Regions from separate parts of the Streptomyces sp. NPDC006384 genome, predicted to be linked through region 1. Evidence: riboswitches for the same ligand, from Rfam matches in the RefSeq annotation. Region 1 holds a riboswitch; each other region holds the start of a gene.
What was found. A riboswitch is a leader RNA that binds a small molecule or an ion and turns the genes downstream of it on or off. The one in region 1 is predicted to bind thiamine pyrophosphate.

Region 1 (7,884 bases):
TGTCGACGCCGCCGGCCAGCACCGCGTCCAGGAATTCGGGCAGGTCGCCCTGGCTCCGGCGGGCGTCCGTGCACAGGTAGAGCCGGGCGTCGGCGAGCCGGGCGCGGGCGGTGGCGGCGGTGTCGGACATACGTGTCCCCCAGGTCGATGGCGTACGGGCCTCGATGGCGTACGGGCCGCGGCGGGCGACGCCGTGGCATACGGGCCGTGCGGCGGCCGGTGGCGGCCGTGGCTCGCGTCCGGTGTACGGGCCGGGACCGGTGGCCCGGCCCGTACACCGGACGGTGTGTCAGGTCAGACGGCGAGCGCCTGGGCGCGGCGCTTCACCTCCGTGCCACGATTCTCGCTCAGTGCCTGCGCGGGGGTGCCGGGCAGGGACGGGTCGGGCGTGAAGAGCCACTCGAGCATCTCCTCGACCGTGAAGCCGTCGTCCCGCAACAGCGTCAGGGTCCCCACCAGGCCCTTGACGATCTTGTCCCCGTCGATGAAGGCCGCCGGGACGTGCAGCGCGCGGTTCTCCCCGCGTCGCACGGCGATGAGCTGGCCTTCCTTGATCAGCTGCCGCACACGGGTCACCTCGACGCCGAGCATCTCGGCGATGTCGGGAACAGTGAGCCAGGCGGGTACGAGAGCATCGATCTTTGCGTCAATCTCGGTCACGTCCCAAGCCTGCCATCTGCCACCGACAGTCGGAAACCGGACCCGGCCGTCACGGGCGGCCCGAGGTCACGCCGTCGCCGTCTTCAGCGGCCTGGCCGGGTCGGCGAGCAGCCGCGGGTCCATCCGCGCGCCCGCCTCGATCAGGCGTCTGCCCTGTGCCAGGTCCCGCGGGCGGCCCACCGCCAGCAGGGCGGTCAGGCGGCCGTCGCGCAGCCAGCAGACGGACCAGGCGGGACCGGAGGGGTCGCCGCGCCACAGGACGGTGTCGGCGGACGTGTGGTGACCCGCGTACTGCACGAACCGGCCGAACTGCTCGGACCAGAAGTACGGCACCGGGTCGTAGGCGGCCGGGACCTCGCCGGCGGCGGCGCCGACGATGCCCGCGGCGACGGTGCGCGGGCCCTGGAGGGCGTTGTCCCAGTGGTGGACGAGCAGCCGCTCGCCGTACCGGCCGGACGGGAAGGACGCGCAGTCGCCGACCGCGTACACGTCCGGCGCCGAGGTGCGCAGACGGTCGTCGGCCAGGACCTCGCCGTGCGGGCCGAGCCCGATCCCGGAGCCGGCGAGCCAGGCGGTGGCGGGCCGGGCCCCGATGCCGACGACGACGGCGCCGGCCGGCAGCCGCGTGCCGTCGTCGAGGACGACGACGTGACCGGCCTCCCCCGGCCCCCCGGGCTCGACGCGCTCCACGCGTGCGCCGGTGCGCAGGACGGCGCCCGCGTCGGCGTACCAGGCGGACATGGGGGCGGCGACCTCGGCGGGCAGCGCACCGGCGAGGGGCCGGTCGGCGGCCTCCACGACGGTCACCGCGCAGCCCGCCTCGCGCGCCGCGGTGGCGAACTCGGCGCCGATCCAGCCCGCGCCGACGACCACGATGTCGTGCTGCCGGGCGAGCACGGGGCGCAGCCGCTCGGCGTCGTCCAGGGTGCGCAGCAGGTGCACGCCGGGGACGCCCTCGGTGCCGGGCAGCCGGAGCGGTTCGGCGCCGGTCGCGAGGACGAGGCGGTCGTACGGCACCGGCCCGGCGGATGTGTCCAGGACGTGCGCGCCGGGGCGGACGCCCAGTGCCTCGCAGCCGAGCCGCAGCCCGATGCCGAGCGCCTCGAAGTCGACGTCGAAGGCGGAGCCCTCGGCGGTGCCGAGCAGGACGGCCTTGGACAGCGGCGGGCGGTCGTACGGCTGGTGGGGTTCGGCGCCGATCAGGGTGACGGTGCCGGTGAATCCCTGTTCGCGCAGGGCCACCGCGGTCTGCACGCCCGCCATGCCCGCGCCGACGACGACCACGCGGCATCCCGCGTCCGCCGTCCGTTCCCGTGTCTGCTCGCTCACCCGGTCACCTTAGGCGTCCGGGGGATCGCGGGTCAGTCGCCGGACGCGGTGATCTCCTCCACAACGCTCGTCCCGCTGCCCTCCCGCGACTCCCACTCCCAGGTCTCCTCCAGGCGCACCCGCCCGTCGGGCAGGTCGACGACCGTCGACACGCAGTGCCCGGACGAGGTGCCGCCGTCGGTCCTGAGCTGCACGTACCGGAAGTCGAGCCGGTCGCCCTCGCGGACGCCCACCAGCCGGCCGCGTACGACGTCGCCGCCCGCGTACTCGGCCCAGACCTCGCCGTCCTGTTCGTGGTAGGTGAACCGGGTGCGGGTGCCGACCTGGCCGGGGGCCTGGTCGGCGACCGGGGCGAGGACCAGACCGTCGAGCGAACGGGCCACGGTGGAGGCTCCCTTACGGCTTCGGAGTGCTGCGGGCTAGGGTGGCCACCGTAAAGCACTCGCGGGAGCCCGGACGCACCGGGCTGAGAGGGAGGCTGAACGGCCTCCGACCGTACGAACCTGATCCGGGTCATGCCGGCGAAGGGAGGGGCTGGACGCCCATGTCGTCCCCACCGATCACAGCATCCGCACCGTCGTCACCCCGCGTGTCACCGCGCACGCCGGACGTCCTCGTCGTGGGCGGCGGGATCATCGGCCTGGTCACGGCGTGGCGGTCCGCGCAGCGCGGGCTCGCCACGGCCCTCGTGGACCCCGCCCCGGGCGGCGGCGCGGCCCGGGTGGCGGCCGGGATGCTGGCCGCCGTCACGGAACTGCACCACGGTGAGCAGACGCTGCTCGCGCTGAACCTCGCCTCGGCCCGCCGCTATCCGGAGTTCGCCGCCGAGCTGACCGATCTCACCGGCCACGGTCTCGGGTACCGCCGCTGCGGCACCCTGGCCGTCGCGCTGGACGCCGACGACCGCGCCCACCTGCGGGAGCTGCACGCGCTGCAGGAGCGCTCGGGGCTGGAGTCGGAGTGGCTGACGGGGCGCGAGTGCCGACGCCTGGAGCCGATGCTCGCGCCGGGCGTGCGCGGGGGGCTGCGGGTGGACGGCGACCACCAGATCGACCCCCGGCGTCTGGCCGGCGCCCTGGTGGCCGCCTGCGAGCGGGCGGGCGTGGTCCTCCACCGGGCGCGGGCCGAGCGGCTCACCGTCGCCGGGGACCGGGCGACCGGCGTCGTCACGGCCGACGGCACGGCGCTCACGGCCGGGCGGGTGGTGCTGGCCGGCGGCAGCCTGAGCGGGCGCCTCGCGGGCGTGCCGGACGCCGTGCGGCCGCCGGTGCGGCCGGTGAAGGGGCAGGTGCTGCGGCTGGCCATGCCGCGGACGCACGGGCCGCTGCTGAGCCGGACGGTGCGTGCCGTGGTGCGCGGCAACCCCCTCTACCTGGTGCCCCGGGAGAACGGCGAGCTGGTCGTCGGCGCCACCAGCGAGGAGCTGGGCTGGGACACGACGGTGACCGCGGGCGGCGTCTACGAGCTGCTGCGCGACGCCCACGAGCTGGTCCCCGGCATCACCGAGCTGCCGCTGACGGAGACCCTGGCGGGCCTGCGCCCCGGCTCCCCCGACAACGCCCCGCTGCTCGGCCCGACGGAGCTGGACGGGCTGCTGCTGGCCACCGGGCACCACCGCAACGGCGTGCTGCTGACCCCGGTCACCGGCGACGTCATGGCGCACGTGCTGACCACCGGGGAGCTCCCGGACGAGGCCCGGCCCTTCACCCCCCGGCGCTTCGGCGCCGTCCCCGCGACACTCACGGAGCAGACCGTATGAAGATCTCCGTCAACGGAGAGCCGCGCGAGGTGGCTCCCGGCACGGCCCTGGACGCCCTGGTGGGCACGCTCACCGCGGCGCCGTCCGGAGTGGCCGCCGCCCTGAACGAGACCGTCGTCCCGCGCGCGCAGTGGCCCGCCACGGCCCTGTCCGACGGCGACCGCGTCGAAGTCCTCACCGCCGTCCAGGGAGGCTGACCCATGGCCGACGATCCCTTCGTCCTCGGCGGTACGGCCTACACGTCCCGCCTGATCATGGGCACCGGCGGAGCGCCCAGCCTGGACGTGCTGGAGCGCGCGCTGGTGGCGTCCGGCACACAGCTGACGACCGTCGCGATGCGCAGGGTGGACCCGTCCGTGCACGGGTCCGTGCTGTCGGTGCTGGAGAGGCTCGGCATCGGGGTGCTGCCGAACACGGCCGGCTGCTTCACCGCCGGGGAGGCCGTCCTCACCGCCCGCCTGGCGCGCGAGGCCCTCGGCACGGACCTGGTCAAGCTGGAGGTCATCGCCGACGAGCGCACCCTGCTGCCGGACCCCGTCGAGCTGCTGGACGCGGCGGAGACGCTGGTGGACGACGGCTTCACCGTGCTGCCGTACACGAACGACGACCCGGTGCTCGCGCGGAAGCTGGAGGACGTCGGGTGCGCGGCGGTCATGCCGCTCGGCTCGCCGATCGGCTCGGGGCTCGGCATCCGCAACCCGCACAACTTCGAGCTGATCGTGGAGCGCGCGCGCGTTCCGGTGATCCTCGACGCGGGGGCCGGTACGGCGTCGGACGTGGCGCTGGCGATGGAGCTGGGGTGCGCTGGTGTGATGCTGGCCTCGGCGGTGACGCGGGCGCAGGAGCCGGTGCTCATGGCCGAGGGCATGCGGCACGCGGTGGAGGCGGGGCGGCTGGCCCGGCGTGCGGGGCGGATCCCGCGGCGGTATTTCGCCGAGGCGTCGTCCCCCGCAGAGGGGTTGGCGGTGCTGGACCCGGAGCGGCCCGCCTTCTAGGTACGGGGCGCCGGGCCCGGGAGAGCGCGCTCGCCCGGGCGTACGGAGTGCCGCTGTGATGCCGGACGTGGCGGCGGGGTGTCCGCGTCGGCTCGTACACTCGCCTGCGTGGACACGACCCTTCAGGACCCTCTGGTCGGGCAGGTGCTCGACGGCCGGTATCGCGTCGAGGCGCGGATCGCGGTCGGCGGGATGGCCACGGTCTACCGGGCCGTGGACACCCGCCTCGACCGCGTGCTCGCGCTGAAGGTGATGCACCCGGCGCTCGCGGCCGACGCCGCCTTCGTCGAGCGCTTCATCCGCGAGGCCAAGTCGGTGGCCCGGCTCGACCATCCCAACGTCGTCCAGGTCTACGACCAGGGCGCCGAGGGGGCGTACGTCTACCTGGCGATGGAGTACATCGCCGGCTGCACCCTGCGGGACGTGCTGCGCGAGCGCGGCGCGCTGCAGCCGCGGGCCGCGCTGGACATCCTGGAGCCCGTGCTGGCCGCGCTCGGCGCCGCGCACCGGGCCGGGTTCGTGCACCGGGACATGAAGCCCGAGAACGTGCTGATAGGCGACGACGGGCGGGTCAAGGTCGCCGACTTCGGGCTGGTGCGGGCCGTGGACACGGTCACCAGCACCACCGGAGCCGTCCTCGGCACCGTCTCCTACCTGGCGCCCGAGCAGATCGAGCAGGGCGCGGCCGACCCGAGGGTCGACGTGTACGCGTGCGGTGTCGTCCTGTACGAGATGCTGACCGGCGGCAAGCCGCACGAGGGGGACTCCCCCGCCCAGGTGCTCTACAAGCACCTCCACGAGGACGTGCCGCCGCCGTCGGCCGCCGTGCCGGACATGGCCTGCGAACTGGACGAGCTGGTCGCCTCGGCGACCGCGCGCACCCCGGGGGTCCGCCCGCACGACGCCGTGGCGCTGCTGGCGCAGGTCCGCGAGGCGCGCGCGGCACTGAGCGCGGAGCAGCTGGACGCGATGCCTCCGCAGGCACGCGCCGTGGAGCACGACAACGCCGAGGACCGCACGAGTGTGATCCCGCGCGCCCTGACGCTGCCCCGCCCGCTGCCCGTGAACGAGGACGAGTCCGAAGGCGGGGACGCCGTCCCGGCCGGTGCCGCCTCCGGGGACGGGGTCCACCGCACCAGCAGGCTGACGGCTCCCCCGGCGCCGTCCCCGCGCCCCCGGCTGCGCCGCGGGCCGGCGGCGGTCGTCGTCGCCGTCCTGCTGGTCCTCGGTCTCGGGACGGGCGTCTGGTACATCAACTCCGGCCAGTTCACCAAGGTGCCCGCGCTGCTGTCCAAGACGGAGGCGCAGGCCAGGGACCGGCTGGAGGAGGCGGGGCTGGACGTCGGCACGGTCCGGCACGCCTACAGCGACACGGTCGAGCGCGGCACCGTCATCAGCACCGACCCCGCGGCCGGCGCCCGCATCCGCAGGAACGACTCGGTGTCGTTCACGGTCTCCGACGGCCCCGAGACCGTGAAGCTGCCCGACGTACGCGGCTACAGGCTGGACCGCGCGCGGACCCTGCTCGAGGACGAGGGGCTGGAGCCGGGCATGGTGACCCGGGCGTTCAGCCAGGACGTCCCCAGGGGCTTCGTGGTCTCCACGGCCCCGGGGACGGGCACCGAGGTGCGCGCGGGCTCGGCCGTGGCGCTCGTCGTCAGCAAGGGCCGCCCCGTCGACGTGCCGGACGTCACCGGTGACGACCTCGCGGACGCGAAGGCGGAGCTGACGGAGGCCGGGCTGAAGGTGAAGGTCGCCGCCGAGCAGGTCACCTCCGAGTACGACAAGGGGCAGGTCGCCCGGCAGACGCCGGACGCGGGCCGCCGGGCCGCCGAGGGCGACACGGTGACGCTGACCGTCTCCAAGGGCCCCGAGATGGTCGAGGTCCCGGACGTGGTGGGCGACAGCGTGGACGACGCGAAGCGGAAGCTGGAGGACGCCGGGTTCGAGGTGAAGGAGGACCGCGGGCTGCTCGGGCTGTTCGGCGACACCGTGAAGGAGCAGTCCGTCGACGGCGGGGACGAGGCGCCCAAGGGCTCCACCGTGAGGATCACCATCAGGTGACGGGTGACGGCTCTCACGGTCCGGCCGCCCGCCCCCGCATGACACCCTGAACGGGTGAACAGTCAACAGTCCGCCCTCTCCCGCAACCCCGTCGGCGGTCACGTTCCCGTGGCCGGCGGCCTGCACTCCGTCGGCCTGTCCTACGCCCGTGACCTGAAGGCGGAGGCCGTGCAGGTCTTCGTCGCCAATCCGCGCGGCTGGGCCACCCCGGCGGGCAGCCCGAAGCAGGACGAGGCGTTCCGGGAGGCCTGTGCCGAAGGGGCGATCCCGGCGTACGTGCACGCGCCGTACCTGATCAACTTCGGGTCGCACACCGAGGCGACGGTGGAACGGTCGGTCGAGTCACTGCGGCACTCGCTGCGGCGGGCGCGCGCGATCGGGGCGCTCGGCGTGGTCGTGCACACCGGCAGCGCGACCGGCGGCCGGGAGCGTGCCGTGGCGCTGCGGCAGGTGCGGGAGCACATGCTGCCGCTGCTGGACGAGCTGACCCACGACGACGACCCGTACCTGCTGCTGGAGTCGACCGCCGGGCAGGGCGCCTCCCTGTGCTCGCGGACCTGGGACTTCGGGCCGTACTTCGAGGCGCTGGACGCCCATCCGAGGCTGGGCGTGTGCCTGGACACCTGCCACATCTTCGCGGCGGGGCACGACCTGACCGGCCCCTCCGGCATGCACCAGACCCTGGACCTGCTGGTGGAGACGGTCGGCGAGGGCCGGCTGAAGCTGATCCACGCCAACGACTCCAAGGACGTGGCGGGCGCGCACAAGGACCGGCACGAGAACATCGGTGCCGGTCACATCGGTGAGGACCCGTTCCGGGCGCTGATGACGCACCCCGCGACCGAGGGTGTGCCGCTGGTCATCGAGACGCCGGGCGGCAAGGAGGGGCACGCCGCGGACGTGGAGCGGCTGAAGAAGCTGCGCGACGGCTGATCCCGCCGGGGGCCGTACGGCAGGTCAGAGCTCGGGGCCGTCCCCGGGCTCCTCCTGGTAGGAGTAGCGCTGCTCCCGCCACGGGTCGCCGATGTTGTGGTAGCCGCGCTCCTCCCAGAAGCCGCGCCGGTCGGCGGTCATGTA
Region 2 (7,884 bases), on a different contig from region 1:
CGGCGCGCAGATCGCCGTCGTCATCGGCGGCGGCAACTTCTTCCGCGGCGCCGAACTGCAGGTGCGCGGCATGGACCGCGCCCGCTCCGACTACATGGGCATGCTCGGCACCGTCATGAACTGCCTGGCCCTCCAGGACTTCCTGGAGAAGGAGGGCGTCGACTGCCGCGTGCAGACCGCCATCACCATGGGCCAGGTCGCCGAGCCGTACATCCCGCTGCGCGCCGTGCGCCACCTGGAGAAGGGCCGCGTGGTCATCTTCGGCGCCGGTATGGGCATGCCGTACTTCTCCACCGACACCACCGCCGCCCAGCGCGCCCTGGAGATCGACGCCGAAGCCCTGCTCATGGGCAAGAACGGCGTGGACGGGGTCTACGACTCCGACCCGAAGACCAACCCGGACGCCGTGAAGTTCGACGCGCTCGGCTACGGCGACGTCATCACCCGCGACCTGAAGGTCGCCGACGCGACGGCCGTCACGCTCTGCCGTGACAACAGCCTCCCCATCGTCGTCTTCGAGCTGCTGAAGGAGGGCAATATCGCCCGCGCCGTCAAGGGTGAGAAGATCGGCACGCTCGTGGGCGACCACGGCAGCCGGGACTGACCGGAGAACCACCCCCTGTCCGCGGACGCCACCTGTCCGGGGGACGGACGGGACGGGACCGGGCCGGGGGATGGACAATGTCCCGCCGGTCGGGAACCGTGCAGGAAGAAGACGCGACGCAGCCGGCCGCGGCTCCGACCAGGAGCAGAAAGCGGCCGGGCCTACTCAAGACACGCAGGAGCAAGTGGTGATCGAAGAGACCCTCCTCGAGGCCGAGGAGAAGATGGAGAAGGCCGTCGTGGTCGCCAAGGAGGACTTCGCCGCGATCCGCACCGGCCGTGCGCACCCGGCGATGTTCAACAAGATCGTGGCCGACTACTACGGCGCGCTGACGCCGATCAACCAGCTGGCCTCGTTCTCCGTGCCCGAGCCGCGCATGGCCGTGGTGACCCCCTTCGACAAGAGCGCCCTGCGCAACATCGAACAGGCGATCCGCGACTCCGACCTGGGCGTCAACCCCAGCAACGACGGCAACATCATCCGGGTCGTGTTCCCCGAGCTGACCGAGGAGCGCCGCCGCGACTACATCAAGGTCGCCAAGAGCAAGGGCGAGGACGCCAAGGTGTCCATCCGCTCCGTGCGCCGCAAGGCCAAGGACACCATCGACAAGATGGTCAAGGACGGCGAGGTCGGCGAGGACGAGGGCCGCCGTGCGGAGAAGGAGCTCGACGACACCACCGCCAAGTACGTCGCCCAGGTGGACGAGCTCCTGAAGCACAAGGAAGCCGAACTGCTCGAGGTCTGATGAACGACTCTTCCTGGGGAGCGCCGCCACAAGCCGGGTACTGGGGGCCGTCCGGCCAGGGGCCCGTCCAGGGGGCCGCCCCGGCGGGTTCCGCGTACGATGCGCACCACGCGCAGCAGACTCGCCCCATGCCCATCGTGCCCGACCTGCCCGAACACGGCGGAGACCAGGATGACGACCGGGGGGCCGCCCAGCCGGGCGGCCCCCTGTTCCGAGACGAGCCGTTCCGCGACGACCCGTATCGCGGCGAGAACCCGTCGGCGCAGCCGTATGCGGCGGCGGCGCCGCAGAATCCGGAGCCCATGCCCGACGCCTCCCGGCCGGCACAGCAGCCGCCGCCGTCGCAGCCGCAGAAGAAGAGCGCGGGGCGTGACCTGGGGGCCGCCATAGGGGTGGGCGTCGGACTCGGCGCGGTGATCGTCGCGTCGCTGTTCGTCGTCAAGTCCGTCTTCGTCGGCGTCGTCGCGGTGGCCGTCGTGGTGGGCCTGTGGGAACTGACCACGCGGCTGCGGGAGCGCAAGGAGATCAAGGCGCCCCTCGTGCCGCTCGCGGCCGGCGGCGCGGCGATGGTCGTCGCCGGGTACGTGCGCGGTGCCGAGGGCGCGTGGGTCGCCATGGCGCTCACGGTGCTGGCCGTCCTCGTCTGGCGGATGACCGAACCGCCGGAGAACTACCTCAGGGACGTCACGGCGGGTGTCTTCGCGGCGTTCTACGTGCCGTTCCTGGCCACCTTCGTCACGATGATGCTGGCGGCCGACGACGGCCCCTGGCGCGTCCTGACCTTCCTGCTGCTGACGGTCGTCAGCGACACCGGCGCGTACGCGGTCGGGTGGCGCTTCGGCAGGACCAAGCTCGCCCCGCGCATCAGCCCCGGCAAGACCCGCGAGGGCCTGCTCGGAGCGGTGGCCTTCGCGATGGCGGCGGGCGCGCTGTGCATGCAGTTCGCCATCGACGGCGGCACATGGTGGCAGGGGCTGCTCCTCGGCCTCGTGGTCGCCGTCAGCGCCACCCTGGGCGACCTCGGCGAGTCCATGATCAAGCGGGACCTCGGCATCAAGGACATGGGCACGCTGCTGCCGGGCCACGGCGGCATCATGGACCGGCTGGACTCGCTCCTGCCGACGGCACCGGTGGTGTGGCTGCTGCTGGTGGTCTTCGTCGGGGCGGGCTGACCCGCTGCTCCGTCCGGCCTGTTCGAGAGGGACCCGTTGCGCCACAGGGCGCCGGGTCCCTCTTCGTACGTCCGGACGGTGGCGCCCCGGCGTGTCACGCGCTCCGTGTGCCGTACCAGCGCCACTCGGTGAGGCGTGGGCGATCGGGCAGGGCGGTGCGGCCCGTCGCCCACAGCAGGGTCTCCCATGCGTCGGGACCCATGGGGACATGAGGAAAGAGCCTCTTCAGGACCCGTTCGCACAGCTCCCTCGGCGGCGACCACTCCAGGTTCAGTCCCTGGCCGATGTCATGGGTGTGCACGAGGGTCTCGACGACGGCCATGGCGGCGAACCCCTCGGGGTCCGAGGGCCCGAAGACGTGGTGGGCGACGGTGTCCGAGGGGGCGGTGTGCAGGACGGACGCGAGCAGGCCACCGCACGCCTCCAGGACGGTCAGGATCCCTTCGAGGCCCGAGTCCCGCTCGACGAAGAAGACGTTGGCCGGCCCGCCGTCCCGGTCGCTGCTCGTCCTGAAGGGCAGCAGCGAGGACATCGGCGGCTTCGCGAGCCCGAACCTCGCGGCGTAGGTGAACAGGTCGTCGGCCAGGTGCTCGAGCGTCTCCCAGCACGTCCACTCGAGCGTTCCCGCCCTGGCGTCCAGGTCCCCGGGGTCCGCATGCCGCAGGGTCTCGACGGCCAGGCGGACGACCCGGCGCACATCCTCACCGTCGACCGCGGTGTCCGTTTCACACATGCCGAAGATCGTAACAATGCGTGTACATGCCGAACGGCCGGTCCGTCCCGGCATGCTTCCGCGCTGCCGCCGGAGGCCACCGACCGTCGCCGGCGGCGGCCATGACGGGCGACGGACGCAGGTCACCCGAGTGGATCTGCGACACTGGTCGAGTCATGCCTAAGCCCGGAGAACTCACATTCGTCGCCCCGCGCGGAGCCAAGAAGCCGCCGCGGCACCTCGCCGACCTCACGCCCGCCGAGCGCAAGGAGGCCGTCGCCGCGATCGGCGAGAAGCCGTTCCGCGCGAAGCAGCTCTCGCAGCACTACTTCGCGCGGTACGCCCACGACCCCGAGCAGTGGACGGACATCCCGGCCTCCTCGCGCGAGGGTCTCCGGGACGCGCTGCTGCCCGACCTGATGTCGGTCGTGCGGCATCTGTCGACCGACCAGGGCACCACCCGCAAGACGCTGTGGAAGCTGTTCGACGGGACGCTCGTCGAGTCCGTGCTCATGCGCTACCCGGACCGGGTGACCATGTGCATCAGCTCCCAGGCGGGCTGCGGCATGAACTGCCCCTTCTGCGCCACCGGGCAGGCCGGCCTGGACCGGAACCTGTCGACCGCCGAGATCGTGCACCAGATCGTCGACGGCATGCGGGCGCTCCGGGACGGCGAGGTCCCCGGCGGCCCCGCGCGGCTGAGCAACATCGTGTTCATGGGCATGGGCGAGCCCCTCGCCAACTACAACCGGGTCGTCGGAGCCATCCGCCGCCTCACCGACCCCGAGCCCGACGGGCTGGGGCTGTCCCAGCGCGGCATCACCGTCTCGACGGTCGGTCTGGTCCCCGCGATCCACCGGTTCGCCGACGAGGGCTTCAAGTGCCGCCTCGCCATCTCGCTGCACGCCCCCGACGACGAGCTGCGCGACACCCTCGTCCCCGTGAACACGCGGTGGAAGGTGCGCGAGGTGCTGGACGCGGGCTTCGAGTACGCCGCGAAGTCGGGGCGCCGGCTGTCCATCGAGTACGCGTTGATCCGCGACATCAACGACCAGGCGTGGCGCGGCGACCGGCTCGGACGGCTGCTCAAGGGCAAGCCGGTGCACGTCAACCTGATCCCGCTCAACCCGACGCCGGGCTCCAAGTGGACCGCCTCGCGGCCCGAGGACGAGAAGGCGTTCGTGGAGGCCATCGCGGCGCACGGTGTACCGGTGACCATCCGGGACACCCGTGGACAGGAGATCGACGGGGCGTGTGGTCAGCTCGCCGCGAGCGAGCGGTAACCTGACCGGCGTACAACTTCACATCCGACATCTTCATATTCCGACAGGGGAGCGCCACAGCGCTGAGAGTGCGGCACCGGCCGCAGACCCTCCGAACCTGGCCCAGGTCATTCTGGGTAGGGAGATCGGTCATCACTCGAGCTGTTGCGCCCTGCCCGGGATCCTCGTCAGAGGTCCCGGGCAGGGCCGCGTCTTCTCCTGGTCACCCAGGAGGAATCAGTGAGCATCACCAAGAAGGCCAGTGTCCTCGCCGTCGGGCTCGGGCTCGTCGGCGGGCTGACCGCCTGCGGGTCGTCGTCCGGCGGCGACGGCGACGGGTCCGGTTCGAAGACCGTGACCCTCGTCAGCCACGACTCGTGGGCCGCGTCCGAGAAGGTCATCGCGGACTTCGAGAAGAGCTCCGGCTACAAGGTCAGGGTCCTGGAGGACGGCGACGCCGGGCAGGCCGTCAACAAGGCCCTCCTGACCAAGGACAACCCGCAGGGCGACGTCTTCTTCGGCGTCGACAACACCCTGCTGTCCCGGGCCCTCGACAACGGGCTGTTCCAGCCGTACGAGCCCAAGGGCTCGGACACGCTCCTGCCCGAGTACCGGGCCGACCAGGGCAAGCACCGGGTCACGCCCGTCGACACCGGGGACATCTGCGTCAACTACGACAAGGCGTACTTCAGCGAGCACAAGCTGACCCCGCCCGACTCCTTCGACGACCTGACCAAGCCGGAGTACAAGAACCTCCTGGTCACCGAGGACGCCGGCAGTTCCTCGCCCGGGCTCGGTTTCCTGCTCGGCACCGCCGCCGAGTACGGGGACGAGGGCTGGCAGGACTACTGGAAGAAGCTGAAGGCCAACGGCGTCAAGGTCGTCGACAGCTGGGAGCAGGCGTACAACGAGGAGTTCTCCGGCTCGGCCGGCGGCAGGAAGGCGAAGGGCGACCGCCCGCTCGTCGTCTCCTACGCCTCCTCGCCGCCCGCCGAGGTCATCTACGCCGACCCGAAGCCGGACACCGCGCCCACGGGCGTCGCCGCCGGCACCTGCTTCCGCCAGGTCGAGTACGCGGGCCTGCTGAGCAACGCGAAGAACCCCGAGGGCGGCAAGGCGCTGCTGGACTTCCTGATCAGCAAGGAGTTCCAGGAGGACATGCCGCTGAACATGTTCGTGTACCCGGTGCGAAAGGAAGCCCAGGTCCCGCCGGAGTTCGCGAAGTACGGGCCGCAGGCCGAGGACCCGCGGACCATGGCCCCGGAGAAGATCGCCGACAACCGTGACCGGTGGGTCAAGTCGTGGACCTCGCTCCTCCTGAAGTGACCCAGGTGACCAAGTCCGCCGGGTCCGCCCGCGCCGCCGGCACCCGGCGGCGCGGGAACGCGGCGCGGCTCGCCCTGATGGCCGGCCCCGTCGCGTTCTTCGCGGTCTTCTTCGCCTACCCGGTCGCCGCGATCGTCGCGCGCGGACTGAAGGCCGACGGGACCTGGCAGCTCGGACGGGTCTGGGACGTCCTGGCCCAGCCCGACGTCCGGCACGTGCTGTGGTTCACCACCTGGCAGGCCCTCGCCTCCACCGCGCTCACCCTGCTGGTCGCCCTGCCCGGCGCCTACGTCTTCGCCCGCCTCGACTTCCCCGGCAAGCAACTGCTGCGGGCCGTGGTGACCGTGCCGTTCGTGCTGCCGACGGTCGTGGTGGGCACGGCGTTCCTGGCGCTCGTCGGACGCGGCGGGCTGCTCGACGAGCTGTGGGGCGTACGCCTGGACACCACGGTGTGGGCCATCCTGCTCGCGCACGTCTTCTTCAACTACGCCGTCGTCGTGCGCACCGTCGGCGGGCTGTGGGCACAGCTCGACCCGCGCCAGGAGGAGGCGGCGCGGATGCTCGGCGCCTCCCCCCTGCGGGCCTGGCGGCGGGTCACCCTGCCGGCGCTCGCGCCCGCCGTGGCCGCCGCCGCGCTGATGGTGTTCCTGTTCACCTTCACCTCCTTCGGCGTCGTCCAGATCCTCGGCGGGCCCGCCTTCTCCACCCTGGAGGTGGAGATCTACCGGCAGACCTCGCAGATCTTCGACCTGTCCACGGCCGCCGTGCTGACGCTGATCCAGTTCGCCGCGGTCTGCGCCGTCCTCGCCGTGCACGCCTGGACGGTACGGCGGCGCGAGAGCGCCCTGCGGCTGGTGGACGCCTCCCGCACCGCGCGCCGGCCGCGCGGGGCCGGACAGTGGACGCTGCTGGCGGGCGTCCTCGTCACCGTCGCCGTCCTCGTCGTGCTGCCGCTCGCCGTGCTGGTGCAGCGGTCGTTCGGCGGCGGCCTCGGCTACTACCGGGCGCTGACCCGGGAGGACGGCGGCACCTTCCTCGTCCCGCCGGTGCACGCGGTCGGCAACTCCCTGCAGTACGCCCTCGTCGCCACCGTCATCGCCGTGGCCGTCGGCGGTCTGGCGGCGGCCGCGCTGGCCCGGCGCGACGCGGGCCGCCTGGTGCGCGGCTTCGACGCGCTGCTGATGCTGCCGCTCGGCGTGTCCGCCGTGACGGTCGGCTTCGGGTTCCTGATCGCGCTGGACGAGCCCCCGCTGGACCTCAGGTCCTCCTGGATCCTGGTGCCGCTCGCCCAGGCGCTGGTCGGCGTCCCCTTCGTCGTACGGACCATGCTGCCGGTGCTGCGGGCGGTGGACGTACGGCTGCGGGAGGCGGCGGCGGTGCTCGGGGCGTCGCCGTGGCGGGTGTGGCGGGAGGTCGATCTGCCGATGGTGCGGCGGGCGCTGCTGGTCGCCGCCGGGTTCGCCTTCGCGGTGTCGCTCGGGGAGTTCGGGGCGACCGTGTTCATCGCCCGGCCCGACAACCCGACGCTGCCGGTCGCCGTGGCGCGGCTGCTGGGGCGGCCCGGTGACATGAACTACGGGCAGGCGATGGCCCTGTCGACGATTCTGATGGTGGTGTGCGCCGTGGCCCTGGTGGTGCTGGAGCGGCTGCGGACCGACCGGAGCGGGGAGTTCTGAGGATGCTGCTGAGTCTGCGGGACGCGACCGTCCGCTTCGGCGGTCGGGCCGTGCTCGACGCCGTCGACCTGGACGTCGCCGAGCACGAGGTCGTGTGCGTGCTGGGGCCCAGCGGCAGCGGGAAGTCGACGCTGCTGCGCGCGGTCGCCGGCCTCCAGCCGCTGGACGCCGGGCGGGTGGAGCTCGACGGACGCGACCAGTCCGGGGTGCCCGCGCACCGGCGCGAGGTCGGGCTGATGTTCCAGGACCATCAGCTGTTCCCGCAGCGGGACGTGGCCGGGAACATCGCCTTCGGACCGCGGATGCGCGGGGCGTCGCGGGCCCGGCAGCAGGAGGACGTACGGGAGCTGCTGGAGCTGGTGGGGCTGCCGGGGGCCGGCCGCCGGT
Region 3 (7,884 bases), on a different contig from region 1:
AGAGGTTTGATTCCCGGACAGTCGACGGCGAATGACGGGGTAGGCGATGGGCGAGTCCGTACAGGCAGAGGTCATGATGAGCTTTCTCGTGTCCGAGGAGCTCTCCTTCCGCATTCCGGTGGAGTTGCGCTACCAGACCTGTGATCCCTATGCGGTGCGGCTGACGTTCCATCTGCCGGGAGACGCCCCGGTCACCTGGGCATTCGGCCGGGAGCTGCTCGTCGACGGGGTGGGCATGCCGTGTGGTGACGGTGACGTGCGCATCGCTCCCGTCGAGCCCGAGCCGCTGGCCGAAGTGCTGATCCGTCTGCAGGTCGGCAGCGACCAGGCGCTGTTCCGTTCCTCGGCGGCGCCCCTCGTGGCGTTCCTCGACCGGACCGACAAGCTGGTGCCGCTGGGGCAGGAAGGCGCGCTCGCCGACTTCGACGCCCATCTCGACGAGGCACTGGACCGCATTCTGGCGGAGGAACAGAGCGCGGGCTGACCCGCCGGGCGGCCCTGTGCTGCCGGGCAGCGCTGTGGCAGCGACACCGGCTTGTGCAGGAACGGTTCTTCGCGGTGTCGGCCACCTGCGGCACCCGGGCCCGCCCGTACCGGCCAGCACTTGCGACGAGTACCGGTCAGCGCTTGCGACGACGGCCCCGTCCTCCGCGCGCGGGAGCCGGCCCGCTCCCCGGCGCCGCCGCGGAGTTCCGCGCCACCGGCCGGTCGGCCGAGACCACCAGCGCCGCGAGAGCCGTGGTGACCGGCACGGAGGCCACCAGACCGATCGAGCCCACCAGCGTGCGCACGATCTCCTCCGCGACCAGCTCGCTGTTCGCCACCGTTCCCACGCCGCTCTGCGCGATCGAGAAGAGCAGCAGCAGCGGCAGCGCGGCGCCCGCATAGGCGAGGACGAGCGTGTTGACGACCGAGGCGATGTGGTCGCGCCCGATGCGGATGCCGGCCCGGTACAGGCCGCGCCAGCCCATCGTCGGGTTGGCCTCGTGCAACTCCCACACCGCGGAGGTCTGGGTCACCGTCACGTCGTCGAGGACGCCGAGCGAACCGATGATGACCCCGGCGAGCAACAGACCGCTCATGTCGATCGACGGGTACAGGCCGTGGATCAGACCGGTGTTGTCGTCGGTGTTGCCGGTGAGCGCCGCCCAGCCGATGAACAGTGAGCCGAGGACACCGATCAGCAGCAGCGAGACCAGGGTGCCGAGCACCGCCACCGACGTCCGCGCCGACAGACCATGGCACAGATACAGAGCGATCAGCATGATCGCGCTCGAGCCGATCACCGCTACGAGCAGGGGGTTGGAGCCCTGCAGGACGGCGGGCAGGATGAAGAAGTTGAGCAGGAGGAAGCTGATGGCCAGTGAGACCAGGGCCATGAGACCCCGCAGCCGTCCGACGGCCACGACGGCGAGCGCGAAGATGCCGGCGAGCAGACCCAGGGGCAGCCGGCGGTTGATGTCGGCCACCGAGTACTGCAGGTCCTCGGGAGCGGAGGGCTCGTAGGCGACCACGACCTTCTGGCCCTCGTGCAACTGCCGTGTCTGGTCCGGCTGCACGATCTCCTCGAACGTGCGGCCCTTGTCCTTGCCGGTGTCGACGCGGATCGTCGCCCGCTTGCAGTCACCGTTCGCCTGCTGCACGGCGGAGGAGCCCTCGGCGGTGGAGGTGTCGCCGGTCGGAGGAACGCCCGAGGCGTTGACGGACTTGCAGCTCAGCCTCACCACCTCGGTGACCGTCGCCTGCTGCGTCTGCCGGTCGAAACCGACCCCGGTCCGTTCGTGCGGGGGTGCGCCGCCCGGCCAGAGCACGGCGAGCCCGACGACCACCGCCGCGGCGAACGGGATGAGGACGGCCGCGATCACCTTCCGCAGATGCTGGGACACGGGTGTCGCGGGCCCGTGGCCGTGGCCGTGCGAATGCGCGTGCCCGCCACCGCCGCCGTGTCCGCCACCGCCACCGTGCCCTCTGTGCCCACCGTTTCCGCCGGGGCCGAGCCCGGGGCCGTGTCCGTCGGCAGGGCTGTACGCGTGATCCGTTTCCTGTCTTTCCTCCGCTCCGTGTGCGCCGCCGGGGCCCTGGGCGCGCACCCGGCCGTCGCCTGTCGCGGCGCCCGGGCCACGAGGGGGTTCGTGCGGTGGGTAGGGAGGATGCTGGGTCGTGGTCACCGCCCGATCATCGCAAGAACGTGAGGGGCCCTCTGTTCACCGCGCCCGAATTGACGCTAGCGTGGAGGCACCTTTGTACACGCGGGAGCTCGGAGCACCGGGCTGAGAGGGCGCTGACCTCCGTCCCAGCGATGTTTCACGGGAAACATCACCACAGCAGGGTGATCTTTCCCACGAAGCGTCGGCGGACGGAAACCGCTGCGTCGACCGCCGAACCTGTTACCGGGTAATGCCGGCGTAGGGAGTAGGTCTCATGACCATCGAGGACGCACGCATGTCTGCCTCCACGCAGGACGCCGCCGAGGCGGAAACCGCGGAAACCGCGGAGGCCGGGAAGTCCATCGGCTGGCACAAGGCGTACGTCGAGGGATCGCGCCCCGGCCTGCGGGTGCCGGTCCGTCAGGTGCATCTCACCAACGGGAAGTCGGTCACCCTCTACGACACGTCGGGCCCGTACACGGACCCGCTCGTCGAGACCGACGTCCGCAGGGGACTGCCGCCGCTGCGGGAGAACTGGATCATCGCCCGCGGCGACACGGAGGAGTACGCGGGCCGGCCCGTCCGCCCCGAGGACGACGGCATCAAGCACACCTCTCCGCGCGGCGGACTGCGCAATCTGGACGCGGTCTTCCCCGGGCGCCCGCGCCAGCCGCGCCGGAGCCGGAGCGGCGCGGCGGTGACACAGCTCGCGTACGCGCGCCGGGGCGAGATCACGCCCGAGATGGAGTACGTGGCCATCCGGGAGAACGTCGCGCCGGAGGTGGTCCGCGAGGAGATCGCCGCGGGGCGGGCCGTCCTGCCCGCCAACGTCAACCATCCGGAGACCGAGCCGATGATCATCGGCAAGCGGTTCCTGGTGAAGGTCAACGCCAACATCGGCAACTCGGCCGTGACGTCCTCCATCGAGGAGGAGGTCGAGAAGATGACCTGGGCGACCCGCTGGGGCGCCGACACGGTCATGGACCTGTCCACCGGCCGCAACATCCACACCACCCGCGAGTGGGTGCTGCGCAACTCCCCCGTCCCCATCGGCACCGTGCCGCTCTACCAGGCCCTGGAGAAGGTCGACGGCAAGGCCGAGGAACTGACCTGGGAGATCTACAAGGACACGGTCATCGAGCAGGCCGAGCAGGGCGTGGACTACATGACGGTCCACGCCGGCGTGCGCCTGGCCCATGTGCCGCTGACCGCGAACCGCAAGACCGGCATCGTCTCGCGCGGCGGATCGATCATGGCGGCGTGGTGCCTGGCGCACCACAAGGAGTCGTTCCTCTACGAGAACTTCGAGGAGCTCTGCGAGATCCTCGCCGCCTACGACGTCACGTACTCCCTCGGAGACGGTCTGCGGCCGGGGTCGATCGCGGACGCCAACGACGAGGCGCAGTTCGCCGAGTTGCGCACGCTCGGAGAACTGAACCGGATCGCCAGGCGTTTCGATGTGCAGACCATGATCGAGGGCCCGGGCCATGTCCCGATGCACAAGATCAAGGAGAACATCGACCTTCAGCAGGAGATCTGCGACGAAGCCCCGTTCTATACGCTCGGCCCGCTGACGACGGACGTCGCCCCGGCGTACGACCACATCACCTCCGGCATCGGAGCCGCGATGATCGCTTGGTGGGGTACGGCGATGCTCTGCTACGTCACGCCCAAGGAGCACCTGGGCCTGCCCAACCGCGACGACGTGAAGACCGGCGTCATCACCTACAAGATCGCCGCGCACGCCGCCGATCTCGCCAAGGGACATCCGGGGGCGCAGGAGTGGGACGACGCCTTGTCGGACGCCCGTTTCGAGTTCCGGTGGGAGGACCAGTTCAACCTGGCCCTCGACCCGGACACGGCCCGGGAGTTCCATGACGAGACGCTGCCGGCCGAGCCCGCCAAGACGGCCCACTTCTGCTCGATGTGCGGGCCGAAGTTCTGCTCGATGAAGATCAGCCAGGACATCAACGAGCGGTTCGGCGGCGCGGCGGCCGAGGGAGCGACACCCGAGGAGATCGCCGAGGGGATGCTCCAGAAGTCGCGGGAGTTCGCCGAGAGCGGCAACCGGGTGTATCTCCCGCTGGCCGACTGACCCTCGGCCCGGATGCCCGCCGCCGGCCGGGCGGGCATCCTCCGGGTCGTGGACGCCCGCCCGGTCCGCCGGCTATTCGGGCCGGTGCTCCGGGCCGCCGAAATCCGGGCTGCTGTAGTCCGGACGCGAGTAGCTCGGGCGCGCACCGGGCCGGCCGTCGTCGGGGCTCGTGAATCCCGGGCGGCCGTAGCCGAGGTGCGGCATCCGGCCGGCCGGGGCCGAGGGACCGGCCCGGCGCAGGCCGGCCGCCGCGTCCGGGTCGGCCAGCGCCTCCCGCAGAAAGGGCAGGACTCCGCGCTCGAGCAGGGCGTGGTGCCAGGCCTCCCTGGCCCGGACCACCTCGTCGTCGAGTTCGTCGTGACGGCCGGACTCGGCGGAGGGACGGTTGCGCAGCGCGGTGAGCAGCAACCCCACCGTGGCGACGAGGACGGCGACCGCGGCCAGACCGCCGAACAGCCAGCCCGTGGTGAGCATGGTCTGCGCGAAGCTCTGGCCGGGGTCGAGCATCCTCAGGACGTAGCCGACGAGGAGGAAGATCGCCGCGGCGGTGCCGGCCAGAACGGGGGTCAGGACGGCGGCGACGGCGACGGCACCCGCGCCCTCGGCGGCCTCCCCCATGGTGGCGGCGAGGCCCACCGCGCCCGTGCCCGAGTCGGCGGGGCCGGAATCACGGGCGGACGACGGGGCGGACGGTGCCGGGTGGCGCAGTTCCTCGCGGACCTTCACGTAGTGCTGGTACTCCGTCGTGGCCGCCGCCGTGATCAGCGCGGTGGCGTTGAGCGCCATGGTGCGCAGCTGTTCGGTGTTGAGCCGCTGCCCGACAGCGGCCAGCTCCGGGCGGTGCGGCGCGGAGCGCAGCGCCTCGTCGAGGATCCGTTCGTAGTCCTGGCGGTCCTCGTTCGACAGGTGCTGCGGAAGGCTGTTCATGTGCATCCCCCGATGCTCCGTAGGGCTTGGGGCTCGCATGCCAACGAGCCGTCGGGCAGAAACGGAGGGGAGCCTGCTACGGATAAGGCGATGGTAGAGCGGTGACGGCGTGCCGTGACAGGGGGTTTCCAGAAATTGGGTGCCGGTTCTGCGGGGAGGCCGGCGGGGAAGGACCGTCCCGCGAACGCTCAGGCGTCGAGCGGCAGTTGCTGGACCAGCAGCTTTCCGGCCATGGTCACACCACCGTCCATGGCGATGGCCAGCCCGTCCGCGTAGACGTGAGGTCCCTCGACCGCTGTACGGGTGTCGTCCTCGCCGTCCTCGGAACCCACCTCGCCCAGCAGATAGGGGATGGGGCTGTGCCCGTGGACGATCCGGGAGCCGCCGTACGTGTCCAGCAGCGAGCGCACGGCGTCGGCGCCGCCCTCGTCGCGGAAGGAGAAGCGCTTGGTGAGCTTGCGGAACAGGTCCCACACCTCTTCCGCGTCGTTGCGCGTGAGCGTCTCGCGGACGGTGTCGTTGACCTCCTCGATGGAACGGCCGTAGTCGAGGTAGGTGGTGGTGTCGGAGTGGACCAGGAGGTGGCCGTCGACCTCTTCGAGGGCGTCGAGGCGTGCCATCCACTGCAGGTGGTGGTCCTGCAGGCGGTCCATGTCGGTCTTCTGGCCGCCGTTCAGCAGCCAGGCTGCCTGGAAGGTGGCGGTGCCCGCGCCGGAGTTGATGGGGGTGTCGCCGAACCGCTTGGCGCCGAGCAGCAGCAGCTCGTGGTTGCCCATCAGGGCCTTGCAGTAGCCGCCGGCGGCGGCGGCTTCGGCGGACAGCCGCATGACCAGGTCGATGACGCCGATGCCGTCGGGGCCGCGGTCCGTGAAGTCGCCGAGGAACCACAGCCGGGACGTGCCCGCGCACCACTGGCCGGAGGAGTCGACGAGGCCCTTCTCCTGCAGTGCGGCCACCAGTTCGTCGAGGTAGCCGTGGACGTCCCCGACGACGAACAGCGGGCCCTGTCCCGTGACGGGCTGTGCCGCCGGAGCGGGGGCGGGGTCGACGGTCACCTGGACCGTGTCACCCCGACGGATGACGGGAAGATCACGCTGCGTGGGTGTGTAACCCTCCGGAGCGGACTCCTCGTACCCGTGCGGTGGCACGGAGCCGCCCGCGTACGTGCCGGGGGCGGCGTACGGAGCGGGCTCGTGGACGTACGCGGGTACCCGGAAGTCGCGCACCGTCGCCGTCCGCTCCACCTCGGGTCCCTGACCGGCCCCCTGAGTCATCGACCCCTCCACCATCGCGCCGCATCTGCACCGCTTCGGACTGCCTGGTCGCAGCGGCCCGCGGTGTGTGGGCCCATCATAGGAATGCGGATCGCGCTGTGTGATGACCCAGGGGTGGTGAATCGGAACAGGACTCCGGCTCACCGCTGCTTTCGCCCCGGTTGGACCGGGATTCGCCCATCTGCGGCATCGATGTGTTCTCTCCCTGCCGATTCCACGGCCCGGGCGGCTCCCGGCCACCGGGCCGTCGCCCCGGCCTCGGGGCGCTGGTGCGCTAGCCGCCCTCGGGCGACCGCGGCGGGCTGACCGTCGTACGGGGCGGGCGACGCTGCGACGACGTCCGCACGATCAGTTCTGTCGGTATCACCTGTTCGACCGGCTGGTCGGAGTCGAGCCCCTCGATGGCGTCGATGAGGAGCTGGATGACCGCCGTGCCGATGCGCCGGGGCTTCAGCGAGAGGGTGGTGATGGGCGGCTCGGTGCTGGCGTACACCGTGGACTCGCTGCAGCAGACCAGCAGCAGGTCCTCCGGGACGCGCAGACCGTAGCGCCGGGCGGCGGCGAGCAGATCGGTGCCGTTCGGGTCGAACAGGCCGTACACGGCGTCGGGCCGGTCGGGCCGGGCCAGCAGCCGGTCGGCGGCCACCGCGCCCGCGCACGGGTCGTGCGCCGGATACGCCTCGTAGACCGGGTCCTGCCCGACCCGCTCGCACCAGCGCAGGTACGCGGTGGTCGACAGGTGGGTGTACGTGTCGGTCGTGGTGCCGGTGAGCAGGCCGATCCGGCGTGCGCCGGCGTCGGCGAGGTGGTCGAGGATGCCGAGTACGGCGGCCTCGTGGTCGTTGTCGACCCAGGCGGTGACGGGAAGCGCGCCGGCCGGACGGCCGTCGGAGACGACGGGTAAGCCCTGGCGGACCAGTTCGCTGACGACCTGGTCCTGGTCGGACGGGTCGACGACGACCGTGCCGTCCAGGGCGACGTTGGACCACAGGTCGTGCCGGGAGGTCGCCGGGAGGATGACGAGGGCGTAGCCGCGGGCCAGCGCCGCCGAGGTGGCGGCGCGCGCCATCTCGGCGAAGTACGCGAACTCGGTGAAGGTGAAAGGTTCATCCCCGTACGTGGTCACGGTCAGGCCGATGAGTCCCGACTTGCCGGTACGGAGCGTGCGTGCGGCCGCCGACGGCCGGTAACCGAGCCGGTCGGCGACCTCGCGGACATGACGCCGGGTGGCATCCGGGAGACGGCCCTTGCCGTTGAGGGCGTCGGAGACGGTCGTGATGGATACGCCGGCGGCGGCGGCCACGTCCCTGATGCCCGCCCGGCCCGGCCGGCTGCCTCGACGTGAGGTTTCCGCGCGGCTCACCTGATGCTTCCCTGCTGCTGTCATGGCGAGCCGATAGTAGGGCTCATGCGGTGGGGTAGGGCGGACGCATATGCACAC

Region 2: it holds a riboswitch for thiamine pyrophosphate, as region 1 does, so the genes downstream of both, ACFYOJ_RS23200 (thiamine ABC transporter substrate-binding protein) here and thiO (glycine oxidase ThiO) in region 1, are expected to answer to the same signal.
Region 3: it holds a riboswitch for thiamine pyrophosphate, as region 1 does, so the genes downstream of both, thiC (phosphomethylpyrimidine synthase ThiC) here and thiO (glycine oxidase ThiO) in region 1, are expected to answer to the same signal.

What each region holds. Positions count from the first base shown of each region.
Region 1 is NZ_JBIAHR010000004.1:172,239-180,122, forward strand. It holds gene thiE (thiamine phosphate synthase) at 1-130, opposite strand, end outside; gene ACFYOJ_RS06765 (Rv2175c family DNA-binding protein) at 295-660, opposite strand; gene ACFYOJ_RS06770 (FAD-dependent oxidoreductase) at 727-1,989, opposite strand; gene ACFYOJ_RS06775 (hypothetical protein) at 2,022-2,372, opposite strand; TPP riboswitch at 2,424-2,536, shown strand; gene thiO (glycine oxidase ThiO) at 2,534-3,748, shown strand; gene thiS (sulfur carrier protein ThiS) at 3,745-3,945, shown strand; gene ACFYOJ_RS06790 (thiazole synthase) at 3,949-4,743, shown strand; gene pknB (Stk1 family PASTA domain-containing Ser/Thr kinase) at 4,852-6,807, shown strand; gene ACFYOJ_RS06800 (deoxyribonuclease IV) at 6,862-7,740, shown strand; gene ACFYOJ_RS06805 (sulfite oxidase-like oxidoreductase) at 7,765-7,884, opposite strand, start outside.
Region 2 is NZ_JBIAHR010000017.1:63,829-71,712, forward strand. It holds gene pyrH (UMP kinase) at 1-604, shown strand, start outside; gene frr (ribosome recycling factor) at 792-1,349, shown strand; gene ACFYOJ_RS23185 (phosphatidate cytidylyltransferase) at 1,349-2,521, shown strand; gene ACFYOJ_RS23190 (DinB family protein) at 2,616-3,254, opposite strand; gene rlmN (23S rRNA (adenine(2503)-C(2))-methyltransferase RlmN) at 3,410-4,516, shown strand; TPP riboswitch at 4,552-4,657, shown strand; gene ACFYOJ_RS23200 (thiamine ABC transporter substrate-binding protein) at 4,736-5,821, shown strand; gene ACFYOJ_RS23205 (iron ABC transporter permease) at 5,899-7,497, shown strand; gene ACFYOJ_RS23210 (ABC transporter ATP-binding protein) at 7,500-7,884, shown strand, end outside.
Region 3 is NZ_JBIAHR010000020.1:52,339-60,222, reverse strand. It holds gene ACFYOJ_RS25300 (SsgA family sporulation/cell division regulator) at 47-484, shown strand; gene ACFYOJ_RS25295 (YibE/F family protein) at 621-2,168, opposite strand; TPP riboswitch at 2,240-2,429, shown strand; gene thiC (phosphomethylpyrimidine synthase ThiC) at 2,422-4,242, shown strand; gene ACFYOJ_RS25285 (hypothetical protein) at 4,315-5,175, opposite strand; gene ACFYOJ_RS25280 (metallophosphoesterase) at 5,358-6,458, opposite strand; gene ACFYOJ_RS25275 (LacI family DNA-binding transcriptional regulator) at 6,718-7,830, opposite strand.